Regions from separate parts of the Desulfitobacterium dehalogenans ATCC 51507 genome, predicted to be linked through region 2. Evidence: predicted binding sites of a transcription regulator. Region 2 holds the regulator's gene; the other holds the start of a gene.

Region 1 (8,211 bases), 1.9 Mb from region 2:
AGGTCTTATAAACGATCTCATTGACCAAGGTGCTTTTTCCCGAACCCGATACGCCTGTGACCACATTGAAAACGCCAAGGGGAATGCGGACATTGATGTTTTTCAGATTATTTTCACGGGCTCCCTTAACCTCCAGCCACTTACCGTTGAGCTTTCTCCTTTCCGCAGGAACAGGAATTCTCCGGGTGCCGTTCAAATATTGCCCGGTGATGGACTCAGTATTGGCTTTGATCTCCTCGATCTTTCCTTCGGCAATAATCCGCCCTCCATGGGCTCCTGCTCCCGGGCCGATATCGATGATATGATCCGCAGTCAGCATGGTATCCTCATCATGCTCAACCACCAGCAAAGTATTGCCCAAATCTCTCAGATGCTTTAAGGCCGCCAGGAGCTTTTCATTATCCCTCTGGTGCAAGCCGATGCTGGGCTCATCCAGAACATAGAGAACTCCGGTCAAACTGGAACCAATCTGAGTAGCCAGCCGAATCCGCTGGGCTTCTCCGCCGGAGAGTGTTCCCGCCGCCCGATGCAAGGTAAGATAATCCAGTCCTACATTGACTAAGAATCCCAGGCGCTCCCGAACCTCTTTGAGAATTTGCCGGGCGATGGTCTGTTCTTTTTCACTGAGCTGCAATTGGGTGATAAACTCTAAAGCTTCCGTAATCGGCAAGCGGGTATAATCATCGATGGATAGTTCTCCTACGGTCACCGCTAAAGCCTCCGGCTTGAGGCGCTTTCCTTTGCATGCAGGGCAATCATGCTCGCTCATAAAGTTTTCGATTTCAGTTCGGACATAATCGGAAGTGGACTCCTTGTAGCGCCGCTCAAAAAAGGGAATAAGCCCCTCAAAAGGTCCTGTATGGGCTTTGGGTTTATCGTCAAAGAAACTCATAAACGTGTATTTTATAGGCTTTTCAATTCCGTAAAGCAGGCCCTTCCATTGCTCCTCAGAGAGTTCTTCCAAGGGAGTATCCATGGTAAAACCGAGGGCTTCACTGACCGCAGCCATCATGGCCGGATAGTAGCTGGATTGGGATTTGGCCCAGGGTACGATGGCTCCTTCGCCCAGACTCAGCTTCTTATTGGGAATGATCAAGTCTATATCCACTTCCAGATTCGCCCCTAAGCCCGTACAATCAGGGCAGGCCCCATAAGGGCTGTTAAAGGAGAAAAGACGGGGAGAAATCTCTTCAAGGGCTATACCGCAGTCCGGGCAGGCGAAATTTTCACTGAAAAGGATTTCCGTATTTTCAATAATGTCCACAAGGACATTGCCTTCCCCCAGCTTCAAAGCCGTTTCCAGGGAGTCAGCCAGACGGACCGCACTATCAGGCTTTAAAGCGATACGGTCTACCACGACTTCGATGGAGTGTTTCTTATTTTTTTCTAATTTAATCTCTTCGCTTAAATCCCGATTTTCACCATCCACCCTTACCCGTACATATCCCGCCTTGCGGGCATCCTCCAACACTTTGACATGCTCCCCTTTTTTCCCTTTGACTAAGGGGGCAAGAATTTGGAGCTTGGTGCGTTCAGGGTAGACCATGACCTGGTCCACCATTTGTTGTATCGTTTGTTGGCTGATTTCTCTGCCGCATTGTGGACAATGGGGATGGCCGACCCGGGCATAAAGGAGACGAAGATAATCATAGACCTCCGTCACCGTTCCCACTGTAGAACGGGGGTTACGGTTGGTTGTTTTTTGGTCAATGGAGATGGCCGGAGACAGGCCTTCGATATAATCCACATCCGGCTTGTCCATTTGCCCGAGAAACATACGGGCATAGGCAGACAGAGATTCAACATAGCGGCGTTGGCCTTCAGCGTAAATGGTGTCAAAAGCCAACGACGATTTTCCGGAGCCGGATAAGCCGGTGACAACCACCAGCTGGTCTCTGGGAATATCCACATTAATATTTTTCAAGTTATGGGCGCGGGCGCCGCGGACTTTGATAAAGTTCTGGGTCATAGGGGGCCTCCTCGGTAAAGATTAGATTGTTGTATGAGCTTGTTTTGGGTAGTTTTCTATAGATATAGTGTCTCCAGGATTTTGCTTTCGGCGTTCACTCCATAAGCTGCGCGGAGCAATCTAATCGCTCAAGTCCTCCGCTACGTCGGGTGCCCGGCTAAATCGGCTCCTGCCTCATAGCCGGTTGGAAACGTCCTGTTTCCAACCCGACTCCGCTGCAGACTTTTCACGAAGATTGCTTACCTGCTCGCTTAAATCCGTTCTCTGCCTTAAAACAAAATCCTTGGGGGGGTTCTGGGGTCTTTTCAGGAGCAGCTCTGAAGAAAAAGTTAACAGCTATCCTTAGGGGCTTCGTCCTGAGAGTTCACATAATAGGTGTTTACCCATTGGCCCATTCAAGTCAAGGAACGGCAAACCAATCTCCGTGGTTCGAGAATGAAACGATATAAGAGCTTAGACCAGTATTACTGATTTTAAGAATGACCATAACACTGATGCATTAAAGAATACTTTAAACGCCTTAAGATTCAACCCAAGGATTTTGCATTACAAAAGTGAGCGCCTTCAAAGCGAGCAGGATGCCAAACTTCGCGAAAAGCTAGCAGCGGAGAAAGGTTGGAAACAGGACGTTTCCAACCGGCCATTGAGCAGGAGCGATTTGGCCGGGTACCTTTCGGAGCGGAGAGCTTGAGCGTTAGTTTTGCACCGCGCAGCTTTCTGAGCGAACGGTATAACGCAAAATCCTGGAGATCATCTTTCATCGACCAAAGCAACTTACTCTACTTACTCCTCTTCCTGGGCGCACTCTTGCGACCTGCCGGAGCCGGCGACTCCCTTTTGCGAGCACGGCCTTGAGTAGGGCGTTTATATTTGTTCTCTTCCCCTTTAAGTTCGATAATAGCATCGCGGATCTCGGCCGCTCGTTCGAAGTCCATATCTTTGGCAGCTAAGCGCATTTCTTGTTCCAGGCTCTTAAGCAGTTCTGCCAGTTCTTCAGCAGGCATTTTCGAGCCATAGGCTGCTTTCTTTTCTGCAACCTTGGTGGCTTCCGGAGCCTCGTGGATTTTTTTGCGAATGGTCTGGGGGATAATCCCGTGCTTTTCATTATAGGCTTCCTGAATAGCCCGGCGGCGATTGGTTTCGTCGATAGCCACTCTCATGGAGCGGGTTATTTGGTCCGCATACATAATGACTTTCCCTTGGGCATTCCGAGCGGCGCGGCCAATGGTCTGAATCAGAGAGCGTTCAGCGCGGAGAAAGCCCTCTTTGTCCGCGTCGAGAATAGCAACCAGGGAAACTTCCGGAAGATCCAGGCCCTCCCGGAGCAGGTTGATTCCCACGATGACATCGATATCTCCCAAACGCAATTCCCGAAGGATCTCCACCCGCTCCAAAGTCGTAATATCGGAGTGGAGGTATTTGACGGACATATTGAGGTTTTTCAGATAATCCGTTAAATCCTCTGCCATCTTTTTGGTCAGGGTGGTGACGAGAACACGTTCATCCCGTTCAATCCTTTGGTTGATTTCCCCGATAAGATCATCAATCTGACCTTTTGTCGGCCGGACAGAAATCTCCGGGTCCAAAAGCCCGGTGGGTCGAATAATCTGCTCCACAATCTGGGGACAATGTTCCAGCTCATAGGGGCCGGGAGTGGCGCTGATATAGACTCGTTGGGGGACCAGTTCTTCATACTCAGCGAATTTCAAGGGGCGGTTATCTAAAGCGGAGGGAAGCCGGAATCCGTAGTCTACCAGGGTGGTTTTACGGGAACGGTCCCCTTCATACATACCGCGAACTTGAGGTAAAGTGACATGGGATTCGTCAATCATCATAAGGTAATCCTCAGGGAAAAAGTGCAGAAGGGTATAGGGGGTTTCTCCTGCTTCTCTGAAGGTTAAATGGCGGGAGTAGTTTTCAACACCGTTGCAAAACCCCATCTCCCTCAGCATCTCCAGATCATAACGAGTTCTTTGTTCTAAACGCTGAGCTTCCAAAAGTTTATTTTCATCCTTAAATCGTTTGAGCTGCTCTTCTAATTCTTTTTCAATATTCTCGGCAGCTACTAATACTTTATCTCGTGCCGTGACATAGTGAGAGTTCGGGAAAATGGAAACATGTCGGCGTTCTCCTAGTATTTCACCTGTTAGAACATTGATCTCGTAGATATGTTCGATTTCATCCCCAAACATTTCGATACGAATAGCGTGTTCACCGGACCCGGCGGGATGGACTTCAACTACATCTCCACGGACACGGAAGGTTCCTCGTTCAAAAGCCATATCATTGCGATCATACTGAATGGATATGAGTTTTTTTAAAATTTCATTGCGGTCAATTTCCTGCCCCTGTCGTAAGGAAACCATCAGATCACGGTATTCCTCGGGAGAACCCAAACCATAAATACAAGATACACTGGCCACCACAATCACATCACGACGTTCGAATAAAGCTGCCGTAGCGGAGTGGCGCATTTTATCAATCTCATCATTGATAGAGGAATCCTTTTCTATATAGGTATCGCTGGAAGGGACATAGGCTTCCGGCTGATAGTAATCATAGTAACTGACAAAATACTCCACAGCATTTTCCGGAAAGAACTCCTTGAACTCAGTGTAAAGCTGAGCCGCTAAAGTCTTATTATGAGCGAGAATCAGAGTAGGCCGTTGAACTTTTTCAATAATGTTGGCCATAGTAAAGGTTTTTCCTGAACCTGTTACCCCCAGCAAGGTTTGATGACGTCTGCCGGAATGTATACTTTCGACCAGAGCATCAATCGCCTGGGGCTGATCCCCGGAGGGCTTATAGGGGGCTTGTAAACGGAACTCCATGAGTTGCTCCAATCTCCTTTCTTATAAAACTTATAAGTTCTACTATTTGTTCTGGTCTTTAAATCATTCTAAGCAAGATTATATCACTTCTCCATAGGAAACAAAACAAAAAAGCCGAAAATATGTTCGGCTTTTTTGTTAATTTTCGCTGGAAATATTAGGAACCTCCTGCACCCTGTTTCATTTCATTTGAAGCGCCTTCACCTTGCTTACCTTGATTGCCCTGCTTACCTTGCTCCTGCTCTTTCTGCCCCCCTTGCTGTTTCTGTTGCTGCTGTTCTTTCAGGAGCATTTCCGGTGGGACGGTCCGAACTTGATCATTGGCACTTTTTTCTGTTCCCAGAACATTGCCTTTTTCATCAAGGTATTCGCGGATAATTTCCGTATGGACTTTTTCAGTCACTTTCTTTACTCCTTCAGGCATAACTCCCTGTCCCCCGCTCTGTCCCGAAGAGGAGCTTTCCTGGCCTTGACTGCTGGATTCTGCACCTTTTTCTTCACTATTGCCACTACCACTACCACTACCATTACTGCTTTTTTCCCCGCCTTTTTGATTCCCTTGGCCTCCAGAACCCTTCGCCTGAGACTCTTCCTTTTTCTTTTCTAGCTCTTTCTGAGCTTCTGCTGCTTTTGTATAGCTTTTCTGAATGAGGGCGAGATTTTCCGTTGTCACGGTTTTAACTGGAATAATCTTAGCCGCCACTTCACCTTGATCACCGGTAATGGATTGGGTTATGTCTACGGATTGCTTATCCATTAATTTCTGAGCCCATTGAAATGCATTAGCACCTTGAACATAGGGCGCTGTATCAATGTCAGCGATCTGACTGCCAGAGGCAATCCTATGCAATGATTTAGGATTAGCTTCTCCACCCATAAGATAAATTTTATCGGTAAGTCCCATGGTTTTAAGCAACTCATAGGCCAGCGAAATGAGTTTCTCATTCTTGGCACAGATAGCCTTAACTTGACCGGAGTTTTTCTGCAAATGTTCCATAAGGCTTTGTATGGCTATTGTTTCCGATTCGGGAGGATTTGTAATGCTATGTAACGTCAATTTGGAATCTTTACCCAACTCTTGCTTGAAGGCCGCTACATTCATTTGAGCGATAGGATCTTCTGCTTCCCCTTGTAGATAGACAACCTGCCCTTCAGTGACTTTTCCTTGGACTTGCTGAGCCATGAGCCTTCCCACCTGATCCGGATCCGGTAGGATGACCCCCTTGGCTTTCACCCCGGAAGGCAGGCCATTTAAGGCTAGAATCGGTATATCTCCTTTTTGCGCCTCCTTTAAAAAGGATTGCTCCCCTTCTTGAAGAATGAGAACCTTAGCATCCTTAAGGGCTTGGGAATTCCCTTGGTCTTCTCTGTTCAAAACCTTAACTTCCATTTCTTCTTTTTCGGCCATCTCCTGGATACCGAGAAGAAACATGTCTTTGTTAGGATCCTCCTGGTTTAAAGCTACTGCTATTATTTTTTTCTCTTCCTGTTGGGAGGATCTACTCGATGTTTTCTCCTTGCTCCCCATTAAGCCGCCAAAAATATTTTGCATGTTACAGCCGGTTAAGGCCATACTTAGGAGTAACACGATGATCATGGAGGGCACTTTTTTCATGGAACACGCTCCTTTCCAGGGTCGATCCACTCTATAGAAAACCTTCTGTTTCGCAATATCAAAAAAGCACCGTTTTGTTGGTGCTTATCATGAGTATTTCTAGTCTTCCCTTGATTGTATGAAATATGAAAGGCAACTGCTGTCAATCAATGGTATGACTCTGAAGATCATTCTTTTTTTATAGGTTTTTGGGGTCCATATCTCTTAAAGCAGAACTTAATAAATCCGTTTTCATACTATCCACTTGATCGAAGTCAACCGTTTTCGTATACATGGATTTAAGTTTATCTCTCAACTTCTGGGTGCCCAGAAGGGCTTCTCTGAGATCATTGCTAAAAGGACGCCCAAGTCCTTGATCCCCTAGATGCTCCGGATCCCCTTGCCAGATGGTTAGCTTTCTTTCTGGAAAAACGATGCCCAGAATCTCATCAGGGTAAAGAGGATGTAAGACAATATCAATAACCTGCCCCAGCTGTTCCGCTTCTTTCAAAACCCATTCCATAGCTTCATGTGCCTCTTCCCCATCGAAACGAATCTGGTCATAGTCTGTCAAGAAATAAGGGGCTAAGTTCAGCCAGCCCTCCGTACTAATTCCATGAAGAAAGAAGGATTGAACGGCACTCTTCTGGATTTTTTTCAAGGCATCCTGAGCCTTGCTCCAGGGGCCTTTTGCCTCTTTAAATAAATTTGAAGCATAAAGCTTCGGCAACCAAGGTCTACCACCTTCGGCCTTTAAATAAAACCTTTCTCGGATTCTTTCTCCGAATTCCTCGGCTAAAATTTCGCCTATTTTCTGTTGCCCATGTTTGATCTTTTCCTCAAGCTCAAGGATTCCCAATCTTTGTTGCTCAAGCTTTCCTTGATTGCAATATCTGGAAAAATCAATAAAACGCTCAATCACCCCAGGTGCGCGCCAATGCAGAGGTGCGATCTCATATTGATCAAGGATTGCCCAGTTGAAACGGCGAATAAGCACTCCCGCCATAGAATCCGGATCCCATGCGGAGCGAAGAAAATCAACCTCATACCCGCGATCAAGAAGGTCCAGTCCAATCATCTTAATCATGGTGGATTTGCCTGTTCCCGGCCCTCCAATCAGGACATAAGTACGTTCCCATTCTGACATCATATTGGGTAGAAGCGATATGTATCCGCGATTGGTAATCCCCTCTGCAAAGTAATGTCGTCCATTGGGTTTATTCCCCATGTCCTTTCCCCCTTGAAATTTTGCTTGCGGTGTAGTGTATGCATAAGGGAGGTCAGGGGTCACAGGATTTTGGGGAAAACAAAAAGCGGGACAGAAATCTGTCCCACTGCAGCTATTCCATTTTTTGACGAAGCGCCTTCAGTGCTTCCGTAAGCTGGGTATCGAAGGCTTTTGTGGTAGGAGAAAGAGTCGCTTCTTCTCCATCCTTTAGCTTCACTTGTACATCGGGCTCGATGCCCTTTTTATGGATATCTATCTTATTAGGAGTCAAATACTTCGCGGTGGTCAGCTTCACGCTGGTCCCGCTATCCAGTTGGTAAATCGTCTGCACAATCCCTTTACCAAAGGTCTTGACGCCTACAAGGGTGCCTGTTCCACGATCTCTAATCGCCCCTGAAACAATTTCAGCAGCAGAGGCACTTTCTTCGTTAACTAAAACCACAAAAGGAATGCCTAAATAATTACCTTCTGAAGCCTTGGTTACGGTGTTGCCTCCTTTATCTACAATATAGACGATGGGGCCAGGTTGAACAAAGTAACTGGTTACTCCCACAGCGGATTCCAATTCTCCGCCATGGTTATAGCGTAA
Region 2 (8,211 bases):
AATCGTTAAAAGCGTAAAGGGAATTCTTTTCTTTGATTTTTTACTCATATCTTGCCTTCTTTATAGAATGTATTGAAATCTTTCTTGTAGATCGGGTGATCTTAGTCTTGACCTCTTATATATAATAATTAATTTTAAGGATAAGGGCAAGCTTTTGCGTGAAGAGTCCTTTCTATGAAATCGAATTCTTCTGTGAAAGGGCATTTTCTTCCTGACTTTGCTGCCAAATAGTTAGGAAAGGATAAGGATTGACCCACTCTCCATTAGGAAGCTCAATACCAAAATGTAGATGATCAGGAGTTGTAAGAGCATCTCCGGTATGCCCTAAGGTTCCTAAAAAATCCCCCTTCTTAACTTTTTGACCTTCCTGAAGATGAGGGTTTATGGTGTTTAGATGAGCATAGTAATAATAGTTCCCGTCCTCTCCCCTAACACCTACCCGTTCTCCTCCAAGCCGATTCCAGCCTAACCTCTCAATTTTGCCGTTCCCAATACTGATGACGGGAATACCTTCTGCGCCGAAAATGTCCGTTCCTTCATGTTTGCGTACCCCGCCCTCCCGGTCTGCTCCAAAGGTATCCATGTACCAGACCTTACCAATCACCGGAAAGACAAAACGGCCCGGTTCATAAAAGGGATAGGTTAAAAGAACATGTCGCTTCCAGAGGATTTGTTTGACCGCTTCTTCACTGATCTGAAATTCACTGTTTTGCCAGGAGAGTTCTTCGAAATCTATATCCTGTTGCAACTGTTGGACGAGATAGAGTTCCTCATCCTTAGTGACGGTGCTTCGTATCGCTATTAAATCTGCCCAGGCCGTAGGAGAAATCTCTTTCCCTTCCTTCTGACATTGTAAAACAAGCTCAGCCGGTAGATTCAGGAGATAAGGATAGATATCGGAGGAGATAGCCGGTTTCTTATGTATGCCCTTCCAGACGGCTGTGCTGATCAGGATGATCACAAGGACTTTTAGGAATAAAGTCCAGTGCTTTTGTCTCGGTTTGATACTTCTGCGTATCCTCATTCCCCTCTCCCCTCTCTACAATGCATAATATGGGAGGAAAGGCTGGATTAGAAGTATAGTTAAGGTTGATTCTCTGAGATAGGAGTATAAATCACTTGACCGGTTTGTATCGTGGTATCGGTGAGTTGATTGTATTCCATAATCTTAAGAACGAGTGTACGGGTATCGATTTGCAGGCCGGAGTTCTCAGCTAAGGACCAGAGAGTATCTCCGGATTGAACGATTTGCGGTTGGAAAACAAGTTTCTCTACTCTGCTGTTTGCCTGATTCCAATCCCAGAAGAACCAGCCCATACTTCCAAATATCATGAGAAAAAGCAGCAAATAAGAACATAGTTGCCTTAGCAGTTTTCTCATTCGATAATTTCGATAGTCTCTATTATAGCTTCTATAATGGCGGACGGAAGAAGAACAAGTACTCATAATAATCCTCCTTTATGTTCTCATAAAATCCAAATATATACGAACATAGGTTCCTGAGAACAGTATAAAGGAGAGCACGGGAATTCGTCAATACTTTTTCGAACATTTGTTTGCACACAGAGGTATTTAATGCTAAAATAGATTTAGAATATATGAAGGGAGGAAATTGGGTGTATCCTGATTTATCGCAGAGACAGACTGATATATTAGAGTATATTAAACGGGTTATTCGAGAAAAGGGTTATCCCCCCTCTGTTCGCGAAATAGGCGATGCAGTTGGATTAATGTCCAGCTCTACTGTTCACGGGCATTTGCAGACCATTGAAGAAAAGGGGTACATACGCCGCGACCCAACGAAACCTCGAGCCATTGAGATATTAGACAGCTCCAGCGATCCCAATGAAAAGAGAACTGTTTTTGTCCCCATTATTGGCAAGGTGACCGCCGGCCAGCCTATTTTGGCCCAGGAAAATATCGAAGATACGTTCCCGCTTCCAATGGATCTGGTTAACTCAGATACGGTGTTCATGCTGAGAGTTAAAGGTGAAAGTATGATTGATGCAGGAATTATGGACGGGGATCTTATTTTAGTACGCCAGCAAAAACTGGCCCGTAACGGAGAGATCGTGGTTGCCATGATCGGTGAAGAGGCTACGGTAAAACGGTTCTACAAAGAAAAAACACTCATCCGCCTTCAACCTGAAAATCCTTATATGGAGCCTATCTACTCCCAGGATGTCACTGTCTTGGGTAAGGTTATTGGGGTATTTCGTATTTTACACTGATTTATAAGGTACGTGGCAATAAAAAGCAGACCTCCATTCCACAATGATGTGGGTGGATATCTGCTTTTTTATTGCACAATAGAACTTGAAGTACAAGTAAAGGAGGTCATTAAGATCGTTGACAGTCAAACTATTAGGGCCCTTCGCATGGAGCGGCAATTTCTTTCATACAAGGCAAGTGAGGAAGAATACATATCACTTTACCGTGACGCACAGCCTGGGCAGAGTATTTACTGGAATGGTTTCGGCGACCCGCCAAGTTTAACCTTCCGTGCTGATTTTGACGACATCGAATTCAACCGAAAAAGGCAAAGCACTCGTAAACTCATCAAAGGGCGGTTTGCGGGCGGCAATCTAGGCTGGATTATGGTTGAGGATTTGGAATTGTTCGCCGCGCTGTATCGCAAGCCCCTTGACAAACCATCGGAACACCAACACGTGCTGCTGGATCTGATTAAGCGGGAAGGTCCCTTAACCATCCAGCAGATGAAGGAATTCACCGGGATGCTGGTGAAGGAGATAACCCCTGCACTCCACCGCCTGCAGGAAGCATTTTTAATTTACGAAGATCAATACGACGGAGAATGGGATCGGAGCTGGTATAAATTTACCGAAATGTTTCCCAATGCAGATCTGGTACGTTATTCTCGGCAGGAGTCGCTGAAGATCCTATTACAACGCTTTGCCTATCGCCATGTTTTATTTGATGGGGATATGGTAAAGTCGTTTTATAAACTGCCGGGGAAAGAGATCAAAAAGGCGATTGAGGGGATGCTTGCCGACGGCATATTTATAGAGATGGGAAACAGTTACCTACTGAAATCTGATTGGGCATTGCTGCGAACTTATGCCAAGGAAACACCCCAATTCGTCCTTGCCATGCATCGCAATGATTTTTTAGTCAAGTCCAATGAGCATCGGCTGAAAGAACAATTCAAGCACCCTGAGCATGAGACCCTGCAATATCTGCTGATTGACGGTGAGTTTCGCGGAGCTTCAGTCGGGCATTTTAAAAATGGTCCCTATGTGTTGGAGGATATAATTTTAGACTTGCCGAAAGCTGAAATCACCGCCCGCAAAGATGAAATTCTTGAAGCGGTGTATACCGTCAACTTCGGAAGAAATAATCCCATTAAACGATATAACGGGGAGAATTTATGAAGTTAATCACGATTATACGCATACATAAGTAAAACCCTGAATTCCGCTATCTAAACGGCTTTCAGGGCTGAGTACCGACATATTAAAGGGATATTTTCCGGGAACGACTGTCCCTAAAGCGCTGGAAGCCTAGTTCAATCAATTGGGTGATCAATTCGGAGTATGGGATTCCACTGGCTTCCCAAAGCTTTGGATACATGGAGATCTGAGTGAACCCCGGCATGGTATTGATTTCGTTGATGTAGATCTGATTGCCTTCAGTAACGAAGAAATCTACCCGGCTTAAGCCGCAGGCTTCGACGGCTTTAAAGGCTGCTACAGCTTTTTCCTGCAAGCTCTTTACCACCTCTTGGTCCAGAGGAGCAGGAATCACCAATCGAGAGCCGGTGTCAATGTATTTGGCTTCATAATCATAAAAATCCTTGGAAGGAAGAATTTCTCCCGGGATGCTGGCTTTCGCATCCTCATTTCCCAGTACACTCAGCTCGATTTCACGTCCCACAATGTTTTGCTCTACCACAATTTTGCGATCGTATTCTGCCGCAAGATGAAGGGCGTTGATGAGCTCCTCTCTGTTCCGTGCTTTGGAAATCCCCACACTGGAACCCAAATTAGCCGGCTTGACAAAACAAGGGTAGCCCAGAGAGTGTTCAATATCATGAAGCACTTTTTCCATCATCTTTTGGAGCGTCGTTCTAAGTACGGTGAGATAAGGGGCTTGAGGCAGGCCGGCTTCGGTAAACACTGCTTTCATACGGTCTTTATCCATACCCAGTGCGGAGCCAAGGACTCCTGAGCCTGCGTAAGGAATATTAGCCATTTCAAACAATCCCTGGATGGTTCCATCCTCTCCGAAGGGTCCATGCAGAACAGGAAAAATCAAGTCAAATGTCCCATCCTGAGGAAGGGTGCTGCCGTCCAAGGCTATAAAGCGGGGGTTTGAAGGGTCGTGGACGAGATTGACGAGAATACCTTGTAAAGTGGGATCTTGCTGCCATTGTTCAGGACGTATTCCCCAATGCCATTGGCCGCTTTTGGAAATACCAAGGGTCTCTACCTCATATTTTTCCTTATCAATGGCCTTAAGTACAGAACTGGCAGAGTTCAGGGAAACCTCGTGTTCTCCGGACTGACCTCCGAAAAGAATAATAATTTTTTGCCGTGTCATTCGCGCACCCATCCTCTCTATTCTATTTAGAAAATAGCCCAGAAAACTTGAAAAGAGTCCATAGCAACGTAAAGCTACACAACCCGAGCAACAAGTCTACTCTATACTATATGCAAAGGGGTGAAAAAGCTGCCTTTAATCAATTGCTCCAAATCGGCTCATGGGCCAATAACGAAACAGAGTCATTCCGGAGATGTTTTCAATCGGCAAAAAACCCCATTCCCGGGAATCGGCACTGTTATTGCGATTATCTCCCATGACAAAAACAGAACCTTCCGGCACAACCAAGGGCTCCAAATTTTTAATCTGAGGCTCCATGACATAGGGCTCTTCCACCTGTTGGCCATTGATAAAGGTCTTATGGTCTTTTATTTCAATGGTATCCCCTGGTAAGGCAATCAAACGTTTGATAAAATCGTCGGAAGAATGGGCGCTGGAAGGTGGATGAAAAACGATGATATCTCCTCGTTCAAAATCACCAAAATGTTTAAAAAAGAATTTATCGACAATAATGCGGTCTTGCAGCTGAATCGTCGGCAGCATGGACCCGGTTGGGACTAACCTTGCCTCTAATACAAAGGTGCGAATGACCCAGGATAAGGCAAAGGCAATAATCACAATTTCGATGATTTCAATCATGAGTTTTAAGGTACTTTTCGCTTTTACTTTGATATCTTGTTCGTTTTCCATGTGTGCACCTCACTTTAGTAATCCTTGTTCCCAAAGTTTTTGAGCCGCTAATAGATTCCCAAACTTAATATAATTCATGGAGATCCCGCCTTGCTGGTAAGCGATAAAGGGATCCCGCATAGGACCGTCTGCAGAGAACTCACTGGTCGCACCTTGAATAAAGGTTCCTCCTGCCATAATGACTTCATCCTCATACCCCGGCATTCCCGACGGAATGGGCAGGACATGACTATCGACAGGCGAGCCTTTCTGGAAGCCTTGACAAAAAGCAATCATGGCCTCTCGCGAATTGAGCTTGACGGCTTGAATAAGATCCGTCCGCAGGCCATCGGGAAGAGGATTCACTTCGAACCCTAAGGCCTGCCAAAAGGCGGCGGAAAAAATCGCCCCCCGAATCGCCTCACTCACGGTCAAAGGACTGAAGAAAAGCCCTTGGAAGAACTGAAGCTGCCAGCTGAGGGTAGCTCCCACCTCTCCCCCAATCCCTGGAGCTGTTAAACGGCAGGCGGCTTTCTCAACGAGTTCTTGTTTGCCGGCAATATATCCTCCTGTGGGAGCTAAACTCCCTCCCAAATTTTTAATCAGGGATCCTGCTAAGAGGTCTACTCCCACATCCCCGGGTTCGCGTTTTTCTACAAGTTCGCCATAACAATTGTCCACAAAAATAATAAGTTTAGGAAAATGCTCACGGACATAATCCACAAATTCGGCGATTTGCTCCATATGAAGGGAATTACGCCAGGCATAACCCCGGGAACGCTGAAGAATAAGCAGTTTCGTATTGGGTTTTATAGCTTGACCAACCAAAGGATACTGAATTGTTCCCTCTTCACTAAGGGGAATCGAGTCATAAGCTACCCCGAAATCCTTAAGGCTCCCCTGCCCTGTTCCCCGGATGCCAATCACTTCTTCCAGTGTATCATAGGGATCTCCCGTAACGGAAATAAAATGATCACCGGGTCGAAGGACAGCAAATAAGGCTGTGGCAATGGCATGGGTTCCGGAGACAAATTGTCCCCGGACTAAAGCAGCTTCCGTGCCCAGGATCCGGGCCATGACCCGATCCAGAGTTTCTCTGCCGCTATCTCCAAGGCCATAACCTGTGGAGCCCTGCAAATGATAGGTGCTTACTCTCTCTTCCTGAAAGGCTTCCAGTACTTTGGCGTGATTATGTTCCGCAATATCAAGTAGGGTCTTTTCCTGCAGCTGTAAAAGCTGTTCAGCCTGACCTTTTGCCTCGAGAATTTTTCTGGGCAGATTATCTAAAAACAATGGTGAAACCTCCTCGTTGTATCCATCTTTCTCGTTAGTGTAGTGGCACGTTCACATTTCGCCCAATGACTTGTCTGAATTTCCATCTGCTGCGTTGTCGTCCATCGGCGTAGCACCACTACGCCTCACTCCTCCGCCTTGCAGACTGAAAATTCATCCTGTGTCATTTGGCTGAAAGTCAACGTGCCACTACACTAGAGGAGTTCAAGGACTTTATTCCATACGGGGGTCAGTGAATTGTTTTCAATGAGGGACACGGGTATGGGATGGGACAGTTCTTGAGCTAAACGGCTTAGATCGGAAGGATGGTCTATTTTATCAATTTTGTTCAGTAAGGTAATCCGTGGCTTGTGGCTGCACTCCAATTGCCCTAAAATGTTATGAACCGTATCGGCACGCTCTAAGGCTCTGGGGTGGCTGGCATCCAAGACATGAACTAAAATATCGGCATTCTGCACTTCTTCAAGAGTAGCGAGAAAGGCATGGAGAAGTTGATGAGGTAATTTCTGAATAAATCCTACGGTATCACTAAGCAATATCTCCGTCTTTCGATCCAGGCGTATCCCTCGTACGATAGGATCAAGGGTGGCAAAGAGCTTGTCCTCTCCCTTGACACTTTCTCCCTTGGAACGGGTTTGCTCCATGGCCTTTTGCAAAAAAGTGGTCTTTCCCGCATTGGTGTAACCGACTAAAGCAATCAGGGGGATGCCGCTTTTTTCTCTTTGCCGCCTCTGAGTGGTGCGGGTCTTGCGGATTTCACCCAGTTCATCCTCTAAGAGATTGATTTTCTTTCTTACCCGCCGCTTATCCATTTCCAGTTTGGATTCTCCGGGGCCACGGGTTCCTACTCCCCCGCCCAGCCGGGAAAGACTGAGTCCCTGACCGGTCAATCGGGGTAAAAGATGCTTAAGCTGGGCCAGCTCCACCTGAAGCTTACCTTCTCTTGATTTGGCTCGTTGGGCAAAGATATCCAGGATTAATGTGGTACGGTCCAGCACCTTAATCCCTGTAGCCTGCTCCAGAGTTCGCAGCTGTACAGGTAAAAGCTCATCATCACAGATAAGGACATTGGCACCGCTGTTTTGCAGGTGCTGGGTTAACTCCTGCAGTTTTCCTTTTCCCAGGTAACTCACCGGGCTCCCATACCGTTTAGGCTGAAGAATCTGTCCTACCACTTCAACACCTGAAGAATGGGCAAGTTCCGACAGCTCCGTCAGCAGCTCAAGTCCCGGTTCTTCTTCCTCCAGAGCGACCAGAAAGGCTTTCTCCCGCTCAGATACCTTGAGAACCGGGCTGGGGGGGCGTAGGCGATAGTCCTGAACTGCCGTGTCGTAGGAAAAGTTCATAAGCTCCTCAGGACTTAAGGCCAGGATTGGATAGCCTGAATCTCCTGAAAAGGCAATTTCAACTCCTGTGACCTGTCCATTTCTAACCCCGATACTGCTCATGCTTTCCAGCCCGGCGGAACTCAAGGCGCTTAGATCCATAGGACTGAGCTGAGGGTTTCCGCTGGGATGGGTATGGATACAGCGCAAACGTCCCGTTTGACGGGCTGGAAGAGGGGGCAGCTTGACCGCAGCATGCTGTCCGACAGCCACGGCGCTGACCATTCCCGAGCGATTGATATAAAGGGCTATTTCTTTATTCCACAGACTGGTTAAATTGCAGATTCCCATTAATAAATCATAA

The links. Region 2 encodes LexA, which represses DNA repair genes until DNA is damaged. Its sites were predicted from a motif close to CNAACANNTGTTNG; they were not measured.
Region 1: uvrB (excinuclease ABC subunit UvrB) is a predicted target of LexA. The motif match lies at 4,916-4,929, and genes of this name have one in related genera.

The regions. Positions count from the first base shown of each region.
Region 1 covers NC_018017.1:4,123,053-4,131,263, forward strand. The annotation lists gene uvrA (excinuclease ABC subunit UvrA) at 1-1,969, opposite strand, end outside; gene uvrB (excinuclease ABC subunit UvrB) at 2,749-4,800, opposite strand; gene DESDE_RS19695 (sugar ABC transporter substrate-binding protein) at 4,958-6,415, opposite strand; gene DESDE_RS19700 (hypothetical protein) at 6,594-7,622, opposite strand; gene DESDE_RS19705 (S41 family peptidase) at 7,735-8,211, opposite strand, start outside.
Region 2 covers NC_018017.1:2,186,783-2,194,993, forward strand. The annotation lists gene DESDE_RS10615 (D-alanyl-D-alanine carboxypeptidase family protein) at 1-48, opposite strand, end outside; gene DESDE_RS10620 (M23 family metallopeptidase) at 173-1,024, opposite strand; gene DESDE_RS10625 (LysM peptidoglycan-binding domain-containing protein) at 1,084-1,332, opposite strand; gene lexA (transcriptional repressor LexA) at 1,617-2,231, shown strand; gene DESDE_RS10635 (hypothetical protein) at 2,280-3,392, shown strand; gene DESDE_RS10640 (D-alanine--D-alanine ligase) at 3,475-4,560, opposite strand; gene lepB (signal peptidase I) at 4,696-5,250, opposite strand; gene DESDE_RS10650 (methionine gamma-lyase family protein) at 5,260-6,522, opposite strand; gene hflX (GTPase HflX) at 6,717-8,211, opposite strand, start outside.